2 regions of the Nonomuraea coxensis DSM 45129 genome follow, and region 1 is predicted to be linked to the other one. Evidence: riboswitches for the same ligand, from Rfam matches in the RefSeq annotation. Region 1 holds a riboswitch; the other holds the start of a gene.
What was found. A riboswitch is a leader RNA that binds a small molecule or an ion and turns the genes downstream of it on or off. The one in region 1 is predicted to bind cyclic di-AMP.
Positions count from the first base shown of each region.

Region 2: it holds a riboswitch for cyclic di-AMP, as region 1 does, so the genes downstream of both, Nocox_RS14770 (C40 family peptidase) here and Nocox_RS32155 (coiled-coil domain-containing protein) in region 1, are expected to answer to the same signal.

Region 1 is NZ_CP068985.1:6,862,231-6,866,378, reverse strand. Features, by position in the region: gene Nocox_RS32165 (DeoR/GlpR family DNA-binding transcription regulator) at 1-601, shown strand, start outside; gene galT (galactose-1-phosphate uridylyltransferase) at 598-1,677, shown strand; cyclic di-AMP (ydaO/yuaA leader) riboswitch at 1,746-1,883, shown strand; gene Nocox_RS32155 (coiled-coil domain-containing protein) at 1,890-2,840, shown strand; gene Nocox_RS32150 (DinB family protein) at 2,844-3,344, shown strand; gene Nocox_RS32145 (ATP-binding protein) at 3,356-3,838, opposite strand; gene Nocox_RS32140 (helix-turn-helix domain-containing protein) at 4,074-4,148, shown strand, end outside.
Region 2 is NZ_CP068985.1:3,174,175-3,178,322, forward strand. Features, by position in the region: gene Nocox_RS14760 (NYN domain-containing protein) at 1-483, shown strand, start outside; gene Nocox_RS14765 (C40 family peptidase) at 578-1,552, shown strand; cyclic di-AMP (ydaO/yuaA leader) riboswitch at 1,827-1,991, shown strand; gene Nocox_RS14770 (C40 family peptidase) at 2,053-2,610, shown strand; gene Nocox_RS14775 (gluzincin family metallopeptidase) at 2,704-3,600, shown strand; gene Nocox_RS14780 (M48 family metallopeptidase) at 3,614-4,148, shown strand, end outside.

The DNA.
Region 1 (4,148 bases):
CGGCTCGACCGAGGAGCCCGGCTTCACCGCCAAGTCCGCCCGCCAGCAGCCGGAGAAGCAGGCCATCGCGCGCCGCGCCGCGCAGCTCGTCCGGCCGGGCACCGCCGTCGCGCTGTCGGCGGGCACCACCACGTGGGCCCTCGCCCATCACCTCATCGCCGTGCCCGACCTCACCGTGATCACCAACTCGATCCCCGTCGCGGAGGTCTTCCACCGCAACCCGCGCGCCGACCGCACGGTGGTGCTGACCGGCGGCGTCCGCACGCCCTCCGACGCGCTGGTGGGCCCCGTCGCCGTGGCCGCGATCCGCCGCCTGCACGTGGACACGCTCTTCCTCGGCGTCCACGGCATGAGCGTCCGGGCCGGCTTCACCACGCCCAACCTGCTGGAGTCCGAGACCGACAGGGAGCTGGTGACCGCCGCGGGCCGCCTGGTGGTGCCCGCCGACCACACCAAGTGGAACACGGTCGGCATCAGCACCATCGCCGAGCTGAGCGAGGCCGACGTGGTCATCAGCGACGCGGGGCTGCCGGAGGACGCGCGCACGGAGCTGGCCGACCGGGCCGGCGAACTCATCATCGCGGAAGAGGGCACGCTGTGAAGCGCACCATCACCCATCTGGCCGACGGCCGTGAGCTCATCTACTTCGACCGCCGGGACGACGCCGACAGGAGCGCGGTGGACCGGCGCGAGCTCGGCCCCCGCCCGGTGGCCTCGGAGCTGCGCTACGACCCGCTGACGGAGGAGTGGATCGCGATCGCGGGGCACCGTCAGACCCGTACGTTCCAGCCGAAGGGCACGGCGGCCGAGTGCCCGCTGTGCCCGTCGGCGCCCGGCCGCGACACGGAGATCCCCGCCTACGACTACGACGTCGTCGTGTTCGAGAACCGCTTCCCGTCCTTCTCCGGAAATCTCGGCACGTACGAGGACGCCGGCGGCCTGAGCGCGGTCCGCCCCGGCGCCGGCCGCTGCGAGGTCGTCTGCTTCACCTCCGACCACGACTCCAGCTTCTCCCGGCTCTCCGACGACCGGGTCGAGCTGGTCATGGAGGCGTGGGCCGACCGCACCGCCGAGCTGTCCTCCGTCGAGGGCGTGGAGCAGGTGTTCTGCTTCGAGAACCGGGGCTCGGAGATCGGCATCACGCTCGCGCACCCGCACGGCCAGATCTACGCCTACCCGTACGTCACTCCGCGCACGAAGCTCAACCTGGGCGCGGCCTCCCGGCACAAGGGCCCCGGCAACCTGTTCGCCGACGTCCTCGCCGCCGAGCGGGCCGCGGGCACGCGGGTCGTGACCTCCAACGAGCACTGGACGGCGTTCGTGCCGGCCGCCGCGCGCTGGCCGTTCGAGGTGCACGTCTACCCGCACCGGCAGGTGCCGGACCTGCCGGCGCTGACGGAGGCGGAGCGGGCGGCGTTCGCGCCGCTCTACACCTCGGTGCTGCGGGCCTTCGACGGGCTGTTCGGGGTCGTGATGCCGTACATCGCGGCCTGGCACCAGGCGCCGGTGCGGGAGGGGCGGGACCTCGCGTACCTGCGGCTTGAGCTGTTCAGCATCAGGCGGGCGCCGGGGAAGCTGAAGTACCTGGCCGGGTCGGAGTCGGCGATGGGCGCCTTCGTCAACGACGTGCTGCCGGAGGAGGCGGCACGCATGCTCCGATCACAACTCGATCACTAATTGATTTCTGCTTAAGGTCGCATTACTTGTGATCTACCAGTAACATCCCCATATGCAACGGCCGTACCAGCCGTCGCACGCCTAATCCCGGGCGCGTCGCCCGGGAGCCGGGGACCCACCGCATCTGGGGTGAATCCACTTCGGTGGTAGGGACGCTCTCACGCCCGAACCCGTCAGCTAACCCGGCCGGCAGAGGGAGAGGAACCCCGTACGTGGCGGCTTCGCCCCCCGCGCCCTTCGCCATCGGACTCGTCACCGCCGCCGCCGTCCTCCTGGCGACGCCCCACCCCGCGCAGGCCGCGCCGAAGCCCACGGAGTCCCAGCTCCGCGCCCAGCTCAAGCGGCTCAACGCCAAGGTCGACAAGCTCATCGAGCAGTACAACCTCAAGCGCGTCGAGCTGGCCGAGGCGCAGGAGGCCGCCAAGAGCGCCAAGGAACGCCTGGCCACGGCCGAGCGGACGCTGGCCGCCTCCGAGCGGCGCGTCGCCGAGCTCGCCCGCCTCCGCTACCAGAACGGCAACCCGCCGGTGCCCGGCTTCATGCCGGACGCCGCCGGCGCGGCCGTGCTCGACCAGCTCACCGCCGAGCAGCAGGCGCTGGTGCAGGGCGTCGCCACGGCCCGCGACGAGAAGAAGAAGGCCGCCGCCGAGGCCGAGGCGCTGGCGGCCAGGATCCGCGCGGACGCGGCGACGGTGGCCGGGCAGCGCGACGAGGCCGAGGACGTCATCGACGACATCAAGGACAAGCTGGCCGACCTGGTCCCGTACGGCACCGGCCGCAAGTCCGACGGGAGCTGGGCCCCCGAGCTGCCGTCAGGCACGGACAACATCACCGCGCGCACCCGGCTCATGCGCGCCGAGGTGGCGAAGAACTTCGCGCTGCCGTTCTCGGTGGGCTGCTTCCGCTCAGGCTCCAGCGGTGAGCACCCGCTCGGCCGCGCCTGCGACTTCATGATGAGCTCCGGCGGCAGCATGCCGAGCGCGGCCAACAACGCCCTGGGCGACCGCATCGCCGCCTGGGCCCTGCAGAACCAGAGCAAACTGGGCGTCAAATACGTGATCTGGAAGCAGCGCATCAACACCGGCTCCGGCTGGCGCGCGATGTCCGACCGTGGCAGCATCACCGAGAACCATTACGACCACGTCCACATCTCCATGAACTGAGACATGACAGATACCCGTACCCCGCCGCCCCTCACGGGTGACGAACGCACCGTGCTCGGCAACTGGCTCGAATGGCACCGTGCCACCCTCGCCGTCAAGTGCGCCGGCCTGACCGCCGGGCAGCTGCGCCTGCGCAGCGCCGAGCCCTCCGGCCTGTCCCTGCTCGGCCTGGTCCGGCACATGGCGAACGTCGAGCGCGCGTGGTTCCGCCGGGTGCTCGCCGGTGAGGACGTCCCGAAGCTGTGGGACAAGGACCGCGACAACGACGCCGACTTCAAGGAAGTGGACACGGCGTCGGTGGAGGAGGCGTTCGCCACCTGGCGGGACGAGATCGAGCGCGCCCGCGCCATCTCGGCCGCCAGGCCGCTCGACGCCGTGGGGGAGCGCAACGGCGGCGAGTGCTCACACCGCTGGATCCTCGTCCACATGATCGAGGAGTACGCCCGGCACAACGGTCACGCCGATCTCCTGCGCGAGCGCATCGACGGCGTCACGGGCGAATGACGAAAGGGCGATCAGGGCTCGGTGCGGAAGAGCGCCCAGACGGCCTTGCCGCCGCGGGCCAGCCGGTCCCAGCCCCAGCTCTGGCTGTAGGTCTCGACGATGTAGAGCCCGCGGCCGTTCTCGGAGACGAAGTCGGGCTCCTTGCGCCGCGGCACCTCGTCGCTGGGGTCGGCCACGGCCAGCAGCACGTGGGGGCTGACCCGCATGAGCAGCAGCTCGATCTCGCGGCGTCCTGAGGACCGCATCGCGTACCTGACCGCGTTCGTGACCAGTTCGGAGACCACGAGGGCGGCGTCGTCGCTCAGGTCCTGCAGGCCCCAGCCCCGGAGGGTGGAGCGGGTGACGTCCCTGGCGGTCTTCACCGAGTCGGCCTGAAAGGGCAGCGGGCACGAGGTGGTGTAGGGCTTGCCGCCGCGACCGGTGAGCAACTGGTCGAAACCGACCTCGCGGGTGATCTGCAGGCAGTCGGCAGTGGCCAGAGGGTCCTCTACCATGCCGACGATACCTCCCCGTAAAGCCTTGGTTAGTGCATGTTTGGCCCAATATGCACTAAGCCATCATGGGTCACGACGGCGGCGGCTGCAAGACCCAAATGCACGTGCAGTTGCATTGTGCAGCCGCAAGCGGCGTTTTCCCCGGTGGGGAAGGCCAATCGGACACCTGGTTGGGACCTTGTCATAGCAGCCAATGTGGTGTCACTGTGTGGTGCGGACCTTGATAGGAGGCAAAGTGACGCAGAACCAGCCGGGTTCCGGGCCGACGGCGCTGCGCATCCTCCTGGGCTCCCAACTGCGCAAGCTCAGG
Region 2 (4,148 bases), 3.7 Mb from region 1:
TCGGTCGCGGCCCATCCCGGCGAGCGGCCGGGCGTGCGCGGCGTGCCCGCGCGGGCGCTGGCCGACGACGACCCGCAACTGCTCGACCAGCTCCTCGCGATCCCGCAGATCCACCTCATCATCGACGGCTACAACGTCACCAAGACCGGCTACGGCACGCTCACCCTGGCCGACCAGCGCAACCGGCTCATGACCAACCTCGGCGGGCTGGCCGCGCAGACCAGGGTCGAGATGACCGTCGTCTTCGACGGGGCCGAGCTCAACGCTCCCGTGCAGGTCGTGGCGCCGCGCGGGGTGCGGGTGCTCTTCAGCGACCCCGGGGAGATCGCCGACGACCTCATCCGGCAGCTCGTCCGGGTCGAGCCGCCGGGGCGGGCCATCGCCGTCGTGTCCTCCGACCGCGAGGTGGCCGAATCGGTGCGGCGCATGGGAGCCAGACCGGTTCCGTCTGCCCTGCTGCTGCGCCGCCTTGGTCGCGCCTAGATTACGAATCATGGGTTTTACCCGTTGAGGTGAGACCCCACCCGCCACTTCTGTACTATTCGCCCCAGATGTTTACCCCCTGGGAGGCGACGCAGTGAGGTTTGGCCGGGTGCCGGTGGCCGCGGGGATCGTGTTCGGACTGGTGCTTTCCCCCACCGGGGCCGCGATCGCCGATCCCAGACCCACCCTCGCCCAGGCCAAGGCCAAGCTGGAGAAGCTCAACGACAAGGCGGACAAGGTCGTCGACCGCTACAACACGGCCACCGAGCGGTACAAGAAGGCGAAATCCACCTACACCGGCCTCAACGACAGCTACAAGCGCAAGCTGGCCACCGTCGCCGACCTGCGCGCGCAGGTGATCACCATGGCCGTCGACAGCTACCAGCTCGGCGGCGACATCACGTCCCTGCCGGGATTCCTCGGCGCCGACGACCCCGACGACTTCCTCGCCCGCCTCGCGCTGACCGGCCAGGTCTCCAAGGAGCGGGCCGAGAAGCTGAACGCCTTCGACCGGGAGAACCGCGGGCTCAAGGCGGAGCGGGACAAGGCGGAGAAGGCCCTGGAAGTGGCCGACAAGGAACGCGACGGGGTCCAGAAGGAACGCGCGGAGATCCTCAGGCTCATCGCCCAGCAGAAGAAGCTGCTGGAGAAGCTGAACGCCTACAACCCCGGCAACCCCAACAGCGCCGGCGTGAAGTACACCGGCTCGGCGTCGGGGAACGCGGCCACGGTGCTGCGCTTCGCCTACGCGCAGGTCGGCAAGCCGTACGTGTTCGGCGGGACGGGCCCGGGCGGCTGGGACTGCTCCGGCCTGACGCAGGCGTCCTGGCGGGCCGCGGGCGTCTCGCTGCCGCGTACGACGTGGCAGCAGTGGGCGTGGGGGGCGAGCCGCCGGGTGAGCCTGGACGCGCTCCAGCCCGGTGACCTGATCTTCAGCGAGGGGCTGGGACACGTCAGCATCTACGCGGGCAACGGGCAGATCGTGCACGCGCCTCAGACGGGCGACGTCGTGAAGATCGTCAAGCTGTCCGCGTACGGGCGGCGGCTCGTCGGCGCCATCCGCCCTTGACGCCCCTCAAACTGCCATAAACCCGGCAAATCACACCTTACTCGGCTGTGTTCTGAGAAGTGTGAGTATGGTCACATTCCGGTAACGGAGCTCGGGGTTCCAGCAGGGGTTTCCGTCCTGACTCGACCCCCTGTCTGATCTTGACAAGCCGCCGTCCGCTTTGCCGATCCGTGACCTGTCGGCGTAGCTTCTGGCCTCGCGGTGACACGCCATGTCGCCGCGATCTTCATCCGCCGGTCGCCCCCCGCACATCCCCTTGAGGACACCTCGCAGGGGCGGCGACCTGCCGAATCCGTGCGGCCAGGAGCACGGAGCCGGGGAACCACCGATCCCACTCCCTAGGGGATCAGGGGTGAATCGGCGCTGCTCGAAAGCGCCGTAGGGCTACTTCCAGGCCCGAATCCGTCAGCTAACCCGGTAGGCGTTCGTGGAAGTCTCAAGGAGAAATCCTGTCTACCTCCCCGCACAACCCCCGTCTGTCCCGCCTTGCCCTCGGTGGCGTGGCGCTCACCATGACCGTGACGGCCGGAGGCGCCATCCTCCATGCCCCGACGGCTCAGGCGGCGACGACGAGCGACGCGGCCATCACCTCGGCGACCACGGTGCAGACCATCACGACGTCGTCGAAGTCGGCCAAGACCGCCAAAGCCGTCAAGACCGCCAGGTCGGCCAAGGCGCGCAAGGTCGCTCGGCAGCAGGCGAAGGCCCACCGGGCCGTCGCCGTGGCCAAGAACCAGATCGGCGACCCCTACCGCTACGGCGGCACGGGTCCCGGCTCGTTCGACTGCTCCGGACTCGTCCAGTACGCCTGGAAGAAGGCCGGGGTCAGGCTCCCGCGCGTGGCGAGCAGCCAGTTCGCCCGCACCCGGACGAAGGTCTCCTGGAAGAAGCTCAAGCCAGGCGACCTGATGTTCTTCAGCGGGCTCGGCCACGTAGGCATGTACGTCGGCAAGGGCAAGATGATCCACTCGCCCAGGACCGGCGAACGGGTGCGCATCGACAAGCTGAGCGGATGGCGTAAATCGTCCTTCGTCGGCGCGGTACGTCCCGGTATGTGACCACAGCCCCGCCCCGATCCCCGTACGGGATCGGGCGGGGCTGTCGCCTTTCCGCACCCGGGCACCCGTCCCGCCCGGCTACCATCGTGCATCGTGTCCGAGCAGGTGAGCCGACGCCGGCGAGCCGCACCGGCGGCCCTCGTGCTCCTGGTGCCGCTCCTCGCCGCCCTCGCCGTCGTCCCGGCCGCGAGCGCGCCGCTCGCGCCCGCTCCCGCGCCGCCTCAGGGCGCGGCGCCCGGTCCGTGGCCGGGGGAGACCGTCACCGTCCGAGGGACGCGATCGGTGGTCGTCGGGCAGACTTCCGAGCCGGCCCCGCCCGCCTCGCCGGCCCCGCCCGCTGTGTCCGCCTCGTCCGTCTCGCTCGCCGAGCTGGCGCGGCTGGCCGACGCCGCCGCGCTCCGCGTCGGGGCGGTCCTCGGCGAGCCCGTACGCCCTCTCGTCGTCGTCCCCGCCTCGGCCGCCGAGGCGGCCCGCCTGGCCGGGACGGGCCCGATCGACGGGCTGGCCGCGCTGGCCGACGGCGACCGGGTGATCGTCGTCCCCGAGGTCTTCGCCCGCCTCAACCCCACCGGCAGGGACGTCGTCCTGGCCCACGAGCTCACCCACGTCGCCGCCGGCACCGACCGCCTCCCGGTCTGGCTGTACGAGGGCTTCGCCGACTACGTCGGCTACCGCGACTCGGGGCTGCCGGTGCGCACGGCCGCCGCCGAGCTGGCGGACGAGGTGCGCGCCGGACGTCTGCCCGGCGCACTGCCCGGCTCCGCCGCCTTCGCCGCCGACGGGAGCGACCCGGCGCGGCTCGCGCGGGCGTACCAGGAGGCCTGGCTGGCGTGTCGCTTCCTCGCGGACCGGTTCGGTGAGGGGAGCCTGGTACGGCTTTACCGTGAGGCCCAGGTGATCGGCGCCGACCGGGCGCTCGCCGGGCTCGGGCTCTCCACGGCCACGCTGACGGCACGGTGGCGCGCGTACGTGCGCGAACAGCTCGGATAAGAGGGGGAGGCAGATGAGCGAACGGCAGGACACGGACGGCGCCACGCCCAGGACGGGCCGGCCCCCGACCGGCGACCCCGCCGACGGCGGCGCTCGGTCTGCGGACGACGGCGGTCACCGGTCTGCGGACGACGGCGGTCACCGGTCCGCGGACGACGGCATCGCCCGGTCCGTGGACGACGGCGGTGATCGGGCCGTGAGCGGCGGGCCCGCCTATGACGGCAAGGACGACGACGACCGCCAGGACGACGAGGGCCGCCTGCGCCGCCAGGCCGCGCTCGCCCTGGCCGCCCTCGCCGCCCTGATCCTGGCCGTGGCCGCCTTCGCCACGCCCTGGCGGGCGCCGGCCGTCACGGACCCGCCCGACCCGGCCCGCGACTTCACCGCCGCCCAGCTCGCCCGCGCCCAGGCGTTCGACGCCGCGACGAGCCTCCCGAGCTACCTCTCCCTGGCGTTGACGGTCCTCGTCGCGGCCCTCCTGGTCGCCACCCCGCTCGGCGCGCGGGCGACCGGGTGGCTGCGCGGCCCGTGGTGGCTGCGGGTGATCC